DNA from 2 places in the Exiguobacterium sp. GL_137 genome. Region 2 is predicted to be linked to the other one. Evidence: riboswitches for the same ligand, from Rfam matches in the RefSeq annotation. Region 2 holds a riboswitch; the other holds the start of a gene.
The links. A riboswitch is a leader RNA that binds a small molecule or an ion and turns the genes downstream of it on or off. The one in region 2 is predicted to bind thiamine pyrophosphate.
Positions count from the first base shown of each region.

Region 1 (9,280 bases), 670 kb from region 2:
ACGAAGCATTAAACGAAAAAATATTTGCAGTTGAAACAAAAGATCGTCAAATTAAAGCAACTGAAGCTGAAATCGTTGAACTTGGGAAACAGATTAAAAAGTATAAAGCGAAATTAAAGCGTCAGGAAAAGCTGCTTGGTGACCGCCTTCGTGTCATGCAAGAAAATGATGGGAACTCCATTAAATGGGAAGAAGTCATCTTTGGTTCAAAGGATGTCGGAGATCTTGTCAGCCGTGTGTTAGCAGGGAAATCAATCTCGCAACAAGACGATAAAATGATTACCGACTATCAAAACACACAAAAGAAATTAGCAGCTGCTCAACAAGAACTAAAAGATAAAAAAGCTAAACTTGTGACGGAGAAACAAGAACTAAAACGTCAACAAGCTGAACTTGAGCAACAGCTTAAAGAACGAAACAAACGCTTAAAAGAACTCCGGAAACAAAAAAAGAAATTTGAAACGCAATTGATGGATGCAAAAGAAGTACAACAAATTTTGATTGCACAAGAACAAGCGATTGCAGCTGAAAAAGCAGCACGCGAACGTGAAGCAAGAATCGAAAAAGAGCGTCAAGCACAAGCGGCACGTGAAGCAAAAGCACGTGCAGAAGCACAAGCGGCACAAGCAGCAGCGGCTCAAAAAGCAGCAGCTGAACAACAGGCGGCAGAAGCGGCCGCTGCTAAAGCAGCAGCACAAGCGGAACAAAAATCGTCAGCACCTGCAACTTCAACAAAACAATCTACACCATCTGTGACTGTGCCAAAAGCAGCACCAACACCAGAACCAGAACCAGCGGCACCAACGCCTGCACCATCATCTTCTTCTATGTTTATTCATCCAACAAGTGGATCAATCACACAAGGATATGGTTCAGCAAGCGGTTCGAATGGTTACTCTTTCCACAATGGTATTGATTTCGGCGCTCCAGTCGGTACCCCGATTGTTGCAGCGGCAACAGGGACAGTCATCACTGCATCAAGTGGTGGTCCGTACGGTAATCATGTCATGATTGCACACCAATTAAATGGAAAAACGTATACAACAGTTTACGCGCATATGAGTTCGTTAAATGCACATGCCGGACAACGTGTCAGTCAAGGACAACAAATCGGAGCCCTTGGTAGCACTGGGAACTCAACAGGCCCACACTTACACTTTGAAATTCATGTAGGTGGTTACAGCTACAGTGCTTCAGGACCAGCAAATTCTGTAAATCCAATGTCGATGTTATAATAACGAGAAAAGACGATTGCTGCGGCAGTCGTTTTTTTATGTTTTTATAAAAACATAAAATGTTATATTAAAATAAAACGCTTTCAGTTGAAACACAAATGAAATTTTCCTGAAACTATTACGGTGCTATAATCAATCTCAGACAGAAATACTTTGAATTAAATACTTTTTAAATAAGAAATCATACATAAGCGAGGAAACCAAACATGTTTAAAAAATTGTTTGCAACGGTATTGTTAGGGGCGTTACTTGTATCCACTGTGCCGACTTCTGGTCAAGCTGCAACGATTAAAGAAAAGAAATCTCAAAATGCAATAGAGCAACGTCGCTTGGAAAAAGCCATCAAAAAACAGGAAGCTAAAATATCGGTAGAGCAACGCGAAATCAATAAAATTGATGCGGCCATCAACGAAAATATTTTCAGGATTTCGGAAAAAAACAAGCAGATTAAACAATTGAATCTCCAAATTGAAGATCTTGAGGCGGAAATCGCCCGCTACGAAATCATGCTCACCCGGCAAGAAGAATTGCTTGGGGACCGCTTACGTGTCCTTCAAGAAAATGATGGTAATTCTATAAAATGGGAAGAAGTCATTTTTGGTTCGAAAAACTTGGGTGATTTGTTTAGTCGTGTTATGGCAGGTAAAAAAATTGCCGAACAAGACGATAAAATGATTTCTGCTTATTTGGAAACACAAGAAAAGCTAGCAGAAATGAAAAAAAATCTTATTGCTAAAAAGGCGGAGCGTGTTCAAGAGAAAGAGTCGTTACTCGTCCAAAAGAAACAGTTAAAACAACAGATGAAAGAACGGAGTGCGACCCTGAATAAATTACGTAAAGGGAAAACAAAGTTCACGACTAAACTGTTAAATGCAAAAGAATTACAAGCGACTTTAGAGGCTCAAGAAAGAGCGATTGCGGCAGCAAAAGCAGCAGCGAAAGCAGCAGCAGAAAAAGCGGCCGCTGAAAAAGAAGCAGCTGAACGTGCTGCAAAAGAGGCGGCAAAATCAACGCGTGAGTCAAGCGAAGCAACGGTTCTTCCGACTCCTGTCAGCAGTGTGCCGACAGGATCGGCGAAGTTTATTCGTCCGGCTTCAGGCGGTGTTTCACAAGGTTTTGGACCGGCTAGTGGAGCGAACGGCTATACGTTCCATAATGGTGTCGACTTCAGTGGACCCGTCGGATCACCGATTCGAGCAGCAGCTTCCGGAACAGTCATTACGGCTGGTAGCGGCGGACCTTATGGGAATCATGTCATGATTTCGCATTTCCTTGACGGTCAGGTGTATACAACAGTGTACGGTCATATGAATTCGTTATCGGTTTCGGCAGGTCAGACGGTAACTCAAGGTCAAACGCTTGGTACTCTTGGCAGTACCGGGAATTCGACAGGACCGCATCTACACTTTGAATTGCATATCGGTGGATACCAATACAGTGCGACAGGACCAGCTAACACGGTCAATCCACTTGGATACCTTTAAAAACGAGCTTCGGCTCGTTTTTTTAATGGTGCTGTGATACAGTGAAAAAGAATTTAAATTACGAGCAACTAGGGGAGCTGGAGGAGTCCGGCTGAGAGGAAAACCATTCTGTTTTCGACCCTGTCACCTGAACTGGATAATACCAGCGTAGGAAAGTTGAGATCGAAGACATGAAGACTTCAATCAGTAGAACTGGTTGTTCATGGCGTCGTCTGCTTTTTTACAGCGGACGGCGCTTTTTGTTGTCCGTTTTCTCCTTATTTGCTCCCAGGAAAGTGAGGAATTGGAATGAAACACGTATTGACGATTGCTGGATCCGACTCCGGAGGTGGAGCTGGAATTCAAGCAGATTTAAAAACGTTTTCGGCACTCGGTGTATACGGAATGAGCGTCATCACGGCGATTACGGCACAAAATACGTTAGGTGTTCAAGCGGTCGAGGACGTATCCCCGGAGCTCGTGGAAGCACAGCTGACATCCATCTTTTCCGATATCCGTGTCGATGCGGTCAAGATTGGAATGGTTTCCAATCAAGACACCATCCGAGTGATTGCACAACAACTGGAAAAACATCAACTTCCGGTTGTTCTCGACCCGGTCATGGTCGCGAAAGGGGGTTATAGCTTGTTGCAACCGGATGCAGAACATGCCTTGCTCGAACAGCTGTTACCATTGGCTACACTTGTGACTCCGAATATTCCTGAAATCGAGCGGATGATTGGCGGAACGATTCACTCGCTTGCCGATATGAAACAGGCGACGGAAAAACTGGCTGAAAAACGGACGGGTGCTATTTTGCTCAAGGGCGGACATTTGGAGGGACGGGACGCTACTGACCTTTTATATACAGACGGGCGATATGTCGTCTTTGAACAAGAACGGATCGAGTCCCGTCATACCCATGGTACAGGCTGTACATTATCTGCTGCCATCGCTTCCTATCTTGCACTTGGTCTTTCAGTGGAAGACAGCATCCGTTATGCAAAACGTTATGTGACGGAAGCCATTCGCCACGGCTTTGCGCTCGGACGCGGTGTTGGTCCGACGCATCATTTTCATGAACTCTGGAGGGATACACATGTTACGACGCATCCATGATAAAAAACCGTTGATTCATCATTTAACGAATACTGTAACCATTAATGACTGCGCCAATATGACACTGGCACTTGGTGGCTCTCCTGTGATGGCAGATGACCTGCTGGAAGTGGAAGAAATGGTCAGGCACGCAGATGCCGTCGTAATCAATACAGGGACGATCAATCCGGACATGCGCCAAGCCCAACTTTTAGCAGGAAAAACGGCTAACCGATTGGGGAAACCGGTCATTTTGGATCCGGTAGGCGCAGGAGCGACGACATTAAGAACAGATTTTATGAAGCAGTTAATGGATGAAATCACCTTTACGGTCATCAAAGGAAATGCATCGGAAATCAAGACATTGCTCGGACAGGCCGCTCGAACGAAAGGAGTGGATGTTGCCGAAGGAGAATCCCTGGATTTTCAAAGTGTCCATACCTTTGCAGGTGAAACGAAACAACTCATCGTCGTAACGGGTCCGATTGATTTTGTGACAGATGGAAATCGCCAGTATCATCTGGATGTCGGGACGAAACGTCTTGGCCAAGTCACGGGAACGGGATGTATGACCGCTTCTTTGATTGCGACGTTTTTAGGAGCAGGATACGATCGTTTTGAGGCAGCCGTATTTGGGACGTATGCTATGGGAAAAGCAGGGGAGTCGGCTGAGGATTCTCCCGGTATCGGAGGTTTTCGAACCGGGCTGTTCGATGCAGTGAGTTTGATGACAGAAAAAAGTTTGCCGGAGGTATAAATGAATGGACAGTGAATATTTGATTTATGCCGTGACCGATCGACGCTTGCATCCACATCTTTCCCTGGCAGACGCCGTCGAAGCATCGATTAAAGGAGGCGCAACGGTTGTTCAATTACGGGAAAAAGACAGTTCCGGTAAAACTTTTCTGGAATCAGCCATTGCATTAAAAGATCTCACCGCACGTTACGATATTCCGTTCATTATCAATGATCGGATTGATATCGCTTTGCTGGTCGATGCCGGTTTGCATATCGGTCAAGATGATATTCCCTTAATTGAAGCGCGCCGTTTGTTACCGGAAGCGACGATTGGTGTTTCTGTTTCAACAGTGGAACAAGCTGTTGCAGCAGAACGGGAAGGCGCAGATTATTTAGGGGTCGGTTCACTCTTTCCGACAGCAACGAAACAAGATGCGACATTCATGGCGCGAGCGACGTTGGAACAGATTCGTAAAGCCGTTCATATCCCGTTGGTGGGAATCGGTGGAATTACTGAAACAAACGTTCCGGAACTTGGTTCTCTAGTGGACGGATATGCCGTTGTTTCAGCTTTATTTGCAAGTGAAGACATTGAACGAACGACGAAAAATTTTAAGACGACCGTGAAACAAGTGCGTCAGAGCGCCTCAGGCAGGGTATAGTTCACGTAGAGGTGATGGTCGTGAAATGGCAGTCTGTTCGATTTCGAGGACGCTGGATTCGGTATAAAATCGAACCACAAGTCATTCGAATCGATAATCGCGGGAAATATCATTTAGGTGCAGCTCTATTTCCTTTCCCGAATCGTTATTCGTATCAATTAGCTGTGTTATTAAAGAATAAATACCGACAACAGTATAAACGTTCCTTGCTCATCCAAACGAGTTCAATCGCAACTGAAATCTGGGGGCACACACATCTGGATATTTTTTACCGGATGATGTTACCTCTTCCGTTACCGTGCTTTTTACGGAACCGCTATAAAGAACGTTTGAAAAGTACAGGCGTGATCGATATCGGTGTGCGTGCTGTCGATTCAAACCGGATTGTCTGGGATATCGGAAATTTTTTAGGTGGCTGGTTCTTTTACGCGATCTCAAGACGAAACCGTGAGAAATGAAAAAATGATTCAAACAGGAATGTCCAATGAAAAAGTCTGCTTTCCGCTCTAAACGACGGGAAACAGACTTTTTTGAGTTTCCGATTTTTGGAATAGCAGGCACTAGTTGAGTCCTGAAGTGATTTTCTTGCAATTCACTTGAAACGATGGTGGAATGAAAGGGAAAGAGGTGATGACGGTGGATGCACCACGTTGTGAAACGATTGCCATTGATCAAGTACGTGCAGAAGAGATTGGACAAGTCGTCGATACGATTCCAACGACAGACATTGGAAAGTTGTTCAAAGTCTTGTCAGATGCCACACGGTTACGGATTGCTTACGCCTTGACGGTGGAAGAGGAACTTTGTGTCTGTGATGTTTCGGCTTCGGTGGATTGTTCGATTGCAACAGCTTCTCACCATCTCCGTACCTTGTTGAAACAAGGACTGGTGAAATATAGAAAAGAAGGTAAGGTCGTCTACTATTCGCTGGACGATCATCATGTATCGTCGCTCGTTCACTTAGCAATGGAGCATGTAAATGAAGGCAAGGCGTCCTCTTGAGTGTACTGAACAACACAACAAAGACGTATCGTTCTCATGGACGATACGTGTTTGTTGTGTTTTTAGATCGGTGAAATAAGATGATAGTCGTTGCAATCAACAAGAAAGCTAAAATCGACAGGCTGAAGGACATACGTTTATACTCTGCCGTCATTTCAGTAGTCAATTCCAATTTTTGTTCAAGATCACGATATAATTTTTCTTTGATTTGTGACAAGTCTTCAAGAATCGTTTGTGTGGTTTGAGTTGTTTGCTTGGCTAATTTTTTAGCACGTTGCGGATGATCTGTTTCGTAAACGGTAAAAACTTCTTGAATCTCTTCCTCCCACACATTGTTACGTAATAGTAAATCTTTAACCGCACCGGGTGTCTGATTGGATGAATTCAGTACACGTCGCAAATCATGAACTTTAGAAGTGGAAAAGTAATATTGTTCAATGTAACGGTCATCTTCATATAATAACAGGCCGCGAACGGCATTTGCCCGATCGCGATTATGTTCGATCAATTGGTCGACTTGTTTAATCATTAGAATATCTTGTGTATGCATCTCTTCCGTCAAATTAGAAATTGTACGATATCCGCTTAAGGCATACAAAAGGGGAATCGAGGCAAACAGACTGACAATCAGGATGAGGATGATACAGTGCCGCCATAGTTGATTCATACAATCCATCCTTTTTCTACAAAACTTAATGTCATTAGCTTAACCACTATTTCCCAAAAAGTGAAGGATTATTCAAAAAAATATGGAACATTTTCTTTGATTTTGCGTATTATACACAAAAAACCGCTACAACGAGTGTAGCGGCTACAGAATGTTAGACGATTAAAAAGAATAGGAGTGTTCTTTATAGTTCCCGAAGACCGTATGAATTTCAGAAAACGTAACAAAAGCGTTTGATTCGACAGAGGACACAATTTCCTGGAGTTTGAGAATTTCATTATTCTGGACGACGACATAGACCATCTTTTTCGTCCGTTTCGAATAACCGCCACGTGCATCAAGAATTGTTACGCCACGTCCGAGTTCTTTTGTGATTACTTCATTGATTTCATCGGCTTTTTCACAAATGATGATACATTGTTTAGAAGCGGAGTAAAAACTATACACCGTCTGAAGTGCTTTCGCCCGAACGAAACTCATGATTAACGCATACATGACATGCTTCAAATCAAATACGAACCAGACGAGTACATAGATGACTAAATCCTGCATTAAAAAAATACGGGGAAGCGGCCAATTGTGAAAGCGGGCATAAAAGAATTTTCCGAGGATGTCGAGTCCGCCTGTCGAGGCGCCGCCAAAGAAAATTAAAGCCATCGCTAAACCAGAGACGAGGCCGGCAAAGATGGAAGCAACCAGTGGATCATTTAAGGATTCCGGAACGATTTGCGTCGGAATCCAATCAATTAAAAATGATGAAGCCAGGACGATGAGACCGGATAAAAACATAAAACGTTTTCTCAAAAAACGAAATCCAAGTAAAAAAAGTGGAATGTTTAAGACAAGTTGTGTCAAACCAATTGGCGTGTGGAATAATTCCTGAACAATAAGTGTGATTCCCATGATTCCGCCGGATCCGATATCGTTTGGCGACAAGAGAAGACTGATGTACAACGAGTACAGCAATGTCCCAATCAAGAGAAAACCGATTTTCTCTGTACGTTTTTTCTTTGCAGGCTGTTTAGTTTTCATTGTAAGTGATGAGAAATCTCATGCTCCTCCTCCATAAAGTATCTGCCTGCAAGAGTACGCTGATATGAAGATTAATTCAACCCCTGATTTGAAAAAAGAACAATAAGATCAGCTGGTTTTAAGAAAGGAGAGCATTTTTTTGAAAAAAATCATACTGTTCATTCTGTGTATCGGGATCGGGCTGTCGGCAGGTTCGTGGGTCGTCTGGAATCAGCAGCAGCCACCGGAAGAAGAAAGTTTTAAAGATGGTCATGTCATTGCACGTCATGTCGGGACATCAGTGTCCAATACCGCTGCGATTGAAGAATTGGTCAAGCAGTTGCCGTTTTCCGAAGTGCTGACCGGTGTAACAGTGGATGGTACGGCAGTCAAGCTGACATACAAACCTACCGAAAAAGAACAGGCGGACTGGACAGGAAGCAGCGGGAAGATGATCGAATCCGGCAAGGCCTCATTTTTGGAAAGTCGTTTATCCAAGTTGATCATGCATCATACGTTAGCACTTTTTTTGAGTGTATCTGATTTATCCGAACTTCAAATTCATTATCGGGACTCATTTTCTGATGTCACGTTTGATATGGACAGACTACGTATTGAAGACTATACACCCCGGGATATTGAACGTGCCAGTTCTTCCGCAAACCGGTTTAATCGTGTCGTTGTCGAGGACTATGTACTCGTAGATTCCAGGCGGGCGGTATTCTTTGAAAAGTTCCAAGAATCGTTGCGGATCCTTCCTGGAAAGTAGTTGTATTCACCAAGAAAAAGCACTTTTCACAAACTTGACACAATGGTATCGGTTACATCCTTTTCTTTTAATAAAACGCTAAATAGTGTCTATTCATGACTTGAACATCTTATAAGATGGAAGTATGATAATAAATGAACAGACATTGTGAAGTGTTGAACAAAAGAAAGCGGGGTTTCTACAATGAATGAAGTAGAAGCATTAGAAGGATTACGGAAAAAAGCTGTCAAATCGACGCAAATGCTACGGATGCGTCCGCTCGAATATTTGGTTCGAGCGATGTTAGCAGGAGTATTCATTGGTTTTGCCATCATATTTACACTTAAAGCAATCAACGGTTTATATTTAAATGAATCACCGGTTACGACACTGGTCGGTGGGTTAACGTTTGGTGTCGCGCTTGTCTTGATCGTGTACGGGGGAGCAGAATTATTTACCGGAAATACGATGTATTTCACGACGTCGACAATGCGTGGTTTCACTTCGAAAATGGATACGTTTAAAGTATGGACATTATGTTTCATCGGAAACGGTCTCGGTGGACTCGCTTTCGCTTTACTTTTCTCACAAACAGGGATTATTCAGGAACTTGGAATGGAGAACTGGTTGTTTGCTGTTTCCGAGACGAAAATTCA
Region 1 is NZ_CM174406.1:555,541-564,820, forward strand. It holds gene AC3IRK_RS02920 (murein hydrolase activator EnvC family protein) at 1-1,235, shown strand, start outside; gene AC3IRK_RS02925 (murein hydrolase activator EnvC family protein) at 1,442-2,719, shown strand; TPP riboswitch at 2,780-2,890, shown strand; gene thiD (bifunctional hydroxymethylpyrimidine kinase/phosphomethylpyrimidine kinase) at 3,008-3,817, shown strand; gene thiM (hydroxyethylthiazole kinase) at 3,798-4,553, shown strand; gene thiE (thiamine phosphate synthase) at 4,558-5,196, shown strand; gene AC3IRK_RS02945 (hypothetical protein) at 5,211-5,654, shown strand; gene AC3IRK_RS02950 (ArsR/SmtB family transcription factor) at 5,833-6,198, shown strand; gene AC3IRK_RS02955 (CHASE3 domain-containing protein) at 6,233-6,865, opposite strand; gene AC3IRK_RS02960 (YitT family protein) at 7,028-7,897, opposite strand; gene AC3IRK_RS02965 (hypothetical protein) at 8,037-8,645, shown strand; gene AC3IRK_RS02970 (formate/nitrite transporter family protein) at 8,829-9,280, shown strand, end outside.
Region 1: it holds a riboswitch for thiamine pyrophosphate, as region 2 does, so the genes downstream of both, thiD (bifunctional hydroxymethylpyrimidine kinase/phosphomethylpyrimidine kinase) here and AC3IRK_RS06320 (thiamine phosphate synthase) in region 2, are expected to answer to the same signal.

Region 2 (9,280 bases):
GTGATGCCCTGCTTTATATGAGTGACTATTATCCGGACTGGAATCCGAAGGTCGCGGAAGAATTGATGGGCTTGTTCAAGCTATTGACGACCGACAAGATTTTAGAATTGTCAAAAGGCAATCAGGCGAAGTTCAGTTTAGTGCTTGGTTTTGCACTCGACCGTCCGTACCTGTTGCTTGACGAACCGTTCGCCGGAATTGATTTATTTACGAAAGAACAGATTGCCTGGATCTTTTCGAGTCATTACATGGAAGGACGCGGCATCCTGATGACGACACACGAAATCATTGAAATCGAACATTTGATTGACCGGGTCGTCTTTTTACAGGACGGCCGGATCATTGATGAACATGATACGGAAGAGATGCGCGAAGTATACGGAAAATCGGTCCAGGACCGGATGCGGGAGGTTTATCAGCGATGAAACAGTACTTGATGTTAACGAACGAAGAATTAAAACGAAGTTGGAAAATCATTGTCTCCGCCATCCTCGCGATGGCGAGTATCGAAATCCTGACCGTCGTCGGACGGGTCATCTACAAAGAAAACCAGGTGCAGGAATACATGAGATACGCGAAAGTGACAGAATCGGAAGCCCTGCGTTCAATTGGAAAGTTATCGTTTGAACAGGCCAGTGCTTATTTCGGCTATATCATTATGATTGGAATCGTTCTCGTCATTTTGTATGCCATACAAATTTGGTACCGGGATTGGTTCGGTGAATCCAAGTACATATACCGCTTACTATTGTTACCGGGCGGTCGTGCCAAAATCTTTTTTGCCAAATGGACATCACTGGCTCTCGTCATCATCAGTTTCATCGGATTACAATGGGTGGTCATCCAGCTCAGTTATGTCATTTTCAACTGGCTGATCAAAGACGCTTACCGTGCATCATCTTTTGATATCCCGATGGCATTAAAACAGCTGTATACGATGAACGTAGTAGATTTATTGTTCATTGTACTTGTATCACTATTTGTTGTCAGTTTCTTATTCATGCTCGTTCTACTGGAACGGTCTTACCGAAAAGCGAAAGGATTGATTTTTATCATTCTTGAAGTCGCTTTTCTTCTCCTGGTTACGGTAGGCAGCATGTATGTGATTGAAAAGCTGGATATCTTTTTATCGCAAGAAATATCAGCAATTATGATGGCAATCTTTGTTCTCTACTTTGTCTATATGATTTGGAAAAGTTTACGCCTATTAAAATGGAAAATTTCGGTCTGAGGAGGACGTCATGCGAAAATTTAACTTTGTACTTATACTGGCGGTTGTCAGTTTCCTGACGATAGGAGTCTACACCATATTTATTCAATCGATCGATGAATCCGACTTTACCGTTGAGACGGTCAAAGGCGATCCGAAACAACCAGCTGTCCAGTCTGTTCAAGCGGAACTTTATGATGAAGGGTTAAAAAAGGTGGATTACAACGTTGGACTGGACGGTCATGTCGAAAAAACGAAGGATAATCTGCTCAGCGGCTTGTTTGAAAGTCCGTATAATGAGAATGGTGCACCGGCAGACTTCCGACGTTTCATCCGTTCTGATTACGTCCTTACGTTCGAACAGGAAGGAACCATATATGCGATGGGTACGCCAGACAATAATAAATGGGAATTGCAGTATTGGGAGAAAGGCAAACAGCGTGTTGTCAAAAAAATCTTTCCGGCACCTGCTGAAGCTCGGAAGTTAGGTGAAACCCAACTCAATCCAGAAAAACGGATTGGAAACAGTTTATACGTCCGTGCACAAGACATTCAAAACTATTCGGAAACGTTGTTATACAAAATTGACTTAAAAAGCGATACGATTCAAAAAATCAATTTACCTGTTACTTCTAAAGGTGAGATAAGTATTTTAGGTATCCACAATGAGACAATTTTGTATTATACGACAGAAATCGTCGAAGGAACAGACGGGGAAAAGGAGATATTATACCTTAACGACGGTAAAAAATCTCAGCGTTTAAAGGGGTTAAAATCGTTCGGTAAGGGAGAAACTGAACTAAGTACGGATGGAACGAAACTGATCATGCTTGAACGTGAACCAAAAAAATTAAAATGGACAATTTATGATTTAGCATCGAAGAAATTGAAAAAATATGAGATAGGTATCCCATTAGTGACAGACGAGTCTGGGTTAGGTGAGTATACCGAGCTGAAAGATGATTTGATTTACACAGCGAATCGAACCGGTAACGGCGTTATCAATGTTCTTGTCGTCGATGCGGTATCAAACCGTGTCTTGTATGAAGGAAACATCAAAGACAAATTAAAACGTAAAGAAACGTCATTAAATACACTTGTCTTGAATTGATTGATGGCCTCTTACGTTCTATAGCAAAAACGCAATCTGAAACTCTCAAGGAGTTCCAAATTGCGTTTTTGTGTTTCATTGATACGATTTGATGATGATGTCCTGTTTCGTGTAGTAACTCCATGTCAGGTCCTGCGATTCAATCTTTTTCGTCGTCACGGCAACGAACTTGTTTTTCCCGGTGTAGATTCCGACGAAGTTCGGTGCTTTCGCCTTTTTCGCCTGGACGAACAACAAATCACCCGGAACGGCTTTTTTGAGTATGACGGTTTTGAGCGGCATAGCGGCTTGTTTCGCAATTGTCCGCTCGAGTGTCAGACCGCTTTTTTGATAAACGTATTGTGTGAAGCCGGATGCGTCAAAGCCTTTTGTTGTCGTCCCGCCTTCTTTATATGGTGTTCCGATCAAAGACGTCGCGAGTTTCGTAATAGCCGCTTTCTTTTTTGCAAGTGCTTTTTCTGATAATGGTTTCGCTGTCTCGACTTTAGTAGGTGTTGCAGCAAATGTTGTGACCGGACTGACCGTCGCTGTCAGTAAGAGGGCTGTTAATGGAAGGGCATAATACGATTTCATAGTAAAATCTCCTTTTTCGTAAGTGGGATGAAAAACTATCTTTACCGTACCATGCCGATTGACAGATTAAGCAACAAATTGGATACGTTCACCTAACAGTCTTGTAAGGTTCAGTCTGAGCAAACATCGGCTCTAAGTTCCAGATTCCACATAAAAAGACTTCCGTTCCGTTTACCTCAGTTAAAGGCATTATTGGAACAGAAGTCTTTTAACTGTTACGCCCGCTGATCGAGGCGATGACTGACAGCCGTCAACGCAGCTGCGAGTATAGCGACGGCACCACCGACAAGGGCGATGTTCATGATCGGACCGTTCGCATACACGAGTCCGCCGAGTGCTGAACCGAAGGCAATCCCGACGTTGCTTGCGACCGGCATCAGGGAAGCGGCAAGTCCTTTCGCTTCCGGATTAAACTTTTCCGCTAAATCGATCAGATAAATTTGTGTAGAAGTCGTCAATAAAATCGACATCAATGACATCAAAGCAATATTGATCAGTCCAAGCGAAACGGACGCTGTCGTCACGTACAGGGCAGCGAGTACGATTGCCTGGACGATGAAGACGAACCGGAGACGCCCGATCGGATTCCGGCTGGCGATTTTTCCGGCCAGTATATTACTGAAGATTGAGACGACACCGTAGGCGAGTAAAATCGGACTGATCCAGGCCGACGGCAATTTCAGTTCCAACTCAAGCACGGGGACGAGATACGTATAGACGACGTATGTCGCACCAAATCCGAACGACGGAATGAAAAAGGCGATCATGATCCGTGGATTGGCAAGTAAACTGAGCTGTTCGCGGATCGAGCCGGACGATTCCGATTGCTGGACCGGAACGACTTTCAAGACAGCAAGCAGGGCGATGACACCAAGACTGCTTGTCAGCCAAAACGAGGCGGCGTAACCGGCATGTTGTCCGATGAATGTACCGATCGGCACACCGAGAACGTTTGCCATCGTAAATCCGCCAAAGATGAACGAGACGGCGACGCCGCGTTTTGCGATCGGTACACTATCGCTTGCGACGACCATCACCAGTGAAATCAGGACACCCGTCAGAACAGCCGTCACGACCCGAGACAACAGCAACAGTTCATAATTCGGTGCGATCCCGCTGCAGATATTCAGAATAATCCAGACAAAAATCAGACTGAGCATTAACTTCCGCCGCTCAAGGTGTCCGGTCAAGGACATCGTAATCGGTGTTCCGATGGCGAAGGCGATCGCAAAGGCGGAGACAAGCGTGCCGGCTTTTGCAATTGTGATGTTCAGACCGTCCGCAATTTCAGATAAAATACCGACGATGACGAATTCGCTTGTTCCAAGGACAAAAGTCAACATGGATAACGTCGCGATTAACAGCCAGTCGGCTTGACTCAAACGAGTCGATGATGATGACATATACAATTCCCCACTTCTGGCGCCTGTGCGCAAAAAAACTATCGTTTATCAGAATAGCATGATTTAAGAAGGGCGGAAACCGGATTTACCTGACCCGGAAAAAGAAGCATTATTGTGAATAGACAGTCAATTTCACTTGTCATTGATTCGGGTATACTAACAGAGTAGGAAACATCACCTAAATCAGAAAAGGACGTGATCTTGATGCAAGCAACAGTCACTTGGAATCAAAAGATGGGCTTCAGCGGGGAGACCGAATCCGGACATCACTTAGCGATGGATGCAGCTCCGGAAAACGGCGGGGACAATCAGGCACCACGGCCGACGGAGCTCTTGCTTCATGCCGTTGCCGGCTGTACCGGCATCGATATCGTCTCGATTTTAGAAAAGATGCGCTTGACGCTGACGTCATTTGAAATGGATATCGAAGGCGAACGGGCGGATGATCATCCCCGGCGTTTCACGACGATCTCGATTCATTACCGGCTCGAAGGTGATTTACCGGACGATAAAGTCCGCCGGGCGATTGCCTTATCAAAAGACAAATACTGCTCGGTCTCGCAATCGCTGAACGCGGAGATTGAAGTTTATTACTCGATCAACGGCGTCCGGAACGAGGAACCGATTTGAAACGGATGGTCCCTGTTCTGTTGGCAAGCGTCCTCCTTGCCGGTTGTGCTGACGAGCCCGTACAACCCGCTGACCCGCAACCGAAGCCGGCAAAGAAAACAAAGCCGCCGCAGCCGGATCGACCTTCTGCTGCTGAACGGGCAGAGAAACAACTCAAGCAAACCGTTTCGAACATGTCGACGGCGGAAAAAGTCGATCAATTGCTGTACATTGGCGTAACGGGAATGGCTTTGACACAAGCGGACCGTCAATTATTGCAGGACCATGCGCTCGGTGGTGTCCTGCTGCTTGGTGGCAATATCACCTCAACCGATCAACTGAAAACCTTCACAACAGCGATTGCCAAGGCGCAAACCGCTGATTCAAAAGCGTTCCTTGGCTTTGACGAGGAAGGCGGACGGGTCAGCCGGGTCCCGGACGCACAGCTCAAATTATCACCGAGCCTGTCGTTTGGTCATAAAAATGATCCGGCATTGATGAAGGAAGTCGGACAGACACTTGGGTCGATTTCCCGTTTTTACGGCTTTAATATGGATTTCGCACCGGTCCTTGATGTCAACAGTAATCCGACGAATCCAATCATTGGCGACCGGGCGCTCAGTGCGGATCCGCAACAAGTCGCCCGGCTTGGTGTGCCATTGATGCAGGGCATGAAGGAAGAAGACGTCGTTCCGGTCGTCAAACATTTTCCGGGTCACGGGGATACAACCGTCGACTCACATGTCGGTCTGCCGCGGGTCGATGCGACGAAAGCGGAACTCGAGCAGACGGAGCTGGTCCCGTTCAAACGGGCGATTCAGGAAGGGGCCGAGATGGTCATGGTCGCGCATATCCTGTTTCCGGCACTCGACAAAACCCGTCCGTCTTCGTTGTCGAAACCCGTCATGACCGGGATGTTACGGGATGAGCTGAAGTTTGACGGTGTCATCATCACGGACGATTTGGTCATGGGAGCCATCACAGAACGGTACGGACTTGCCCAGGCGGCAAGTCTTGCCCTCGAAAATGGTGCGGATATGGCGATGTTTTCCTCACCCGGTGCGTACGCGTCCGTTCATAAGGAAATCATGGCACGGATTAAACAAGGTAAATTGTCGAGAGCAGATCTGGATCAGAAGGTCATGCGGGTCTTACACTTAAAACAAACGTATGACTTGTCGCAAACGAAACGTGTCGACGAATACCAACGCTTGATTGAGCAGGTCAAAGCGGTCGAATCGGACATGCGACACTAATCAAGGGTAGAACAAATCGGACTACCCGTGGTAAACTACAGGCGTACCACACAAATCAATATCTACACTAGGGGAGTCTCGCAGCAGACTGAGACGGAAGTATCCGGACCCTTTGAACCTGATCTAGTTCGTACTAGCGGAGGGAAGTGGATTCCGATCATTCATAGAGGATGCGACGACTGTCGCCCTTTTTTGTAGGACCACTCCATCAGTTCATGGGGTAGTCCTTTTTCGTGTGGAAAGGGGGAAATGATGAGCCAGTTACATCTGATGACAACCGGCAAGCGGCATCCGGACATACTCGAACAGCTGTTGCCGAAACTCGCACTATCCGTCGACCGGATTCATCTGCGGGAGCCGTTATGGTCAGCGAAGGAACTGGTCGTGTGCATCGAAACACTCGTGCGACGAGGCGTAAAGACAGAGCAATTAATTGTCCATGACCGGCTGGACGTGGCAGTCGTCACCGGCACCGGAGTTCAGCTGACAACACGCAGCATTCCGGTCGACCTCGTCCGTCACCGTTTTCCGGAACTGGTGATCGGTCAATCGGTTCACTCGTTAACGGAAGCGATAGCGGCGGAACAAGCCGGTGCTGATTACGTCCTGTACGGCCATATTTTTGAGACGGGATCAAAACCGGGTGTACCGCCCCGGGGACTCGACGCCTTGAAACAAGTTGTCGACTGGACATCGATTCCTGTCATTGCAATTGGTGGCATTACACCGGACAATCTGCCGGATATCCTGGCGACCGGCTGCGCAGGCGGGGCCGTCTTGTCGGGCATTCTCGGTCAGGCGTCTCCGGTCGAAGCAGCCAACCGGTTCCGGGCGGTGATGCAACGATGACACGCCCGGATGTTTTAATCATTGGAGCCGGCATCATTGGTTTGACGCTCGGCTATGAGCTCCTGCAGCGCGGGAAAACCGTTCATTTGCTTGAACAGTCAACTGTCGGTCAGGGAGCGACGCAAGCAGCAGCGGGAATGCTCGCGACAGATGAAGAATTGCTGGCACCGTTACATGAACTGGCCCGGCTGAGCCGGACGCTGTATCCGGAATTCGTGCAACAATTGTTTGACGAGACCGGTCTCGGAAGCGGGTATCTGGAACAACCGTTTCGTATGCAACAGGCGCATCACTGGCGGACGTTTGATTCGGTCGGACAGGTTGATCCGCGGTTGCTTGCACAAGCATTACGCAGTGCCATCGAACGACGGGGCGGGGTAATCGAAGAGGCAACGATCGTAGCACGTCTCGTACGGGACGGACAAACGGTGACCGGCGCCGAGACGAACCGGGGGCTACGGGCGGGCAGACAAATTATTGTCGCCGGTGGTCGCGGATCGGAAGAATTGTTACAGACGGTCGGAGTGACGATTAACACACTTCCGGTCAAGGGCGAGTGTCTGTCTGTCCGGCTGACGACCGGACAACTCAATCGGACGCTGTTTGGTGATGCGGTCTATTTAGTCCCGAAAGCAGACGGACGGATCATCATCGGGGCGACGGAACGGGTTGGTGATGAATCAACGACCGTCAGTCTGAACAGTATTCGTTTGTTATTGAATGCAGCAGTAAAGCTCTATCCGCCGCTTACAGAGGCCGTGTTCGTGGAAGCTTGGTCCGGTGTTCGACCGCAAACCGGGGACGGTCTGCCGTATCTCGGAGCAGTGGACGGAATCGATGGGTTGTTCGTCGCGTCAGGCCATCACCGGCATGGCATCTTACTGGCCCCTGCGACGGCCAATGTGTTAGCCGATTGTCTCATGGGGCAAACGCCAAGAGTGACACTGGATGGTTTTAACAGCCGACGACAGGAGGAAAGCAGATGACTATCCGATTGAATGGGAAAAACTATGCTTTGACAGAGGAAATCAAGACGTTACACGACTTGTTAGAAAAACTGGAGATTCAGGGACAGGTCGTCATCATCGAACAGAATCATCAAATCATCGACCGGTCGAGCTATCCGGATACGGACGTTACGTCCGGAGATGTCATTGAAATCGTTCATTTTGTAGGAGGCGGATAACATGTTAGAAATTGGCGGAAAAACATTTGCATCACGATTGTTACTGGGGACAGGAAAATATCCGGATAATGAGAAGCAACAGCAAGCGGTCGAAGCATCGGAAACAAACATTTTAACGTTTTCCGTCCGGCGTCTCGACGTCTTTGCAAAGGAACAGAACGATCCGCTCGCAGCGCTTGACTTAAGCTGCTATGATCTCTTGCCGAACACTGCGGGTGCGAAGACGGCGGAGGAAGCGGTCCGCCTTGCCCGCCTTGCCCGGGCCTCAGGGATGTGCGATATGGTCAAGGTCGAGGTAATCGGTTGTGACAAGACACTGCTGCCGGATCCGATTGAAACATTACGAGCAGCAGAGGAATTAATCAAGGATGGCTTCATCGTCTTGCCGTATACATCAGACGATTTGTTGCTTGCCCGTCGGCTCGAAGAACTCGGCTGTCATGCGATTATGCCGGCAGCATCACCAATCGGTTCCGGACAGGGCATCTTAAATCCGCTCGCGCTCAGCTTCATCATCGAACAAATGTCAGTACCGGTCATCGTCGACGCCGGCATCGGTTCACCGGCTGACGCGGCGTACGCGATGGAGCTCGGAGCTGATGGTGTCCTGTTGAATTCAGCCGTCGCGCATGCGAAAGACCCGGTCAAGATGGCACGTGCAATGAAGCTTGCGGTTGAAGCGGGACGACTCGGCTTTGAAGCAGGACGGATTGAGAAAAAACGGTATGCGACGGCGAGCAGTCCGACGACCGGGATCAGTCGCCCATGATGGACCGGTATAGCCGACAAATCCGCTTTCGTCCAATCGGACAGGAGGGGCAGGATCAACTGGGACAGCGGCACGTCGTCATCATCGGTCTCGGTGCACTCGGGACAGCGAGTGCGGAACAGCTTGTCCGGGCAGGAATCGGACGAGTGACTCTGATCGACCGGGATTACGTCGAGTGGAGCAATTTACAACGGCAACAACTCTATACGGAACAGGATGTCAGGAACCATTTGCCAAAGGCGGTTGCGGCGAAACGCCGGCTCGGTGCCGTCAATTCGACGGTGACGATCGAGGCGATTGTCGAAGATGTGACG
Region 2 is NZ_CM174406.1:1,223,065-1,232,344, forward strand. It holds gene AC3IRK_RS06285 (ABC transporter ATP-binding protein) at 1-425, shown strand, start outside; gene AC3IRK_RS06290 (hypothetical protein) at 422-1,231, shown strand; gene AC3IRK_RS06295 (hypothetical protein) at 1,242-2,321, shown strand; gene AC3IRK_RS06300 (C40 family peptidase) at 2,397-2,894, opposite strand; gene AC3IRK_RS06305 (MFS transporter) at 3,110-4,297, opposite strand; gene AC3IRK_RS06310 (OsmC family protein) at 4,502-4,927, shown strand; gene nagZ (beta-N-acetylhexosaminidase) at 4,933-6,162, shown strand; TPP riboswitch at 6,222-6,324, shown strand; gene AC3IRK_RS06320 (thiamine phosphate synthase) at 6,415-7,011, shown strand; gene AC3IRK_RS06325 (NAD(P)/FAD-dependent oxidoreductase) at 7,008-7,997, shown strand; gene thiS (sulfur carrier protein ThiS) at 7,994-8,197, shown strand; gene AC3IRK_RS06335 (thiazole synthase) at 8,199-8,966, shown strand; gene AC3IRK_RS06340 (ThiF family adenylyltransferase) at 8,963-9,280, shown strand, end outside.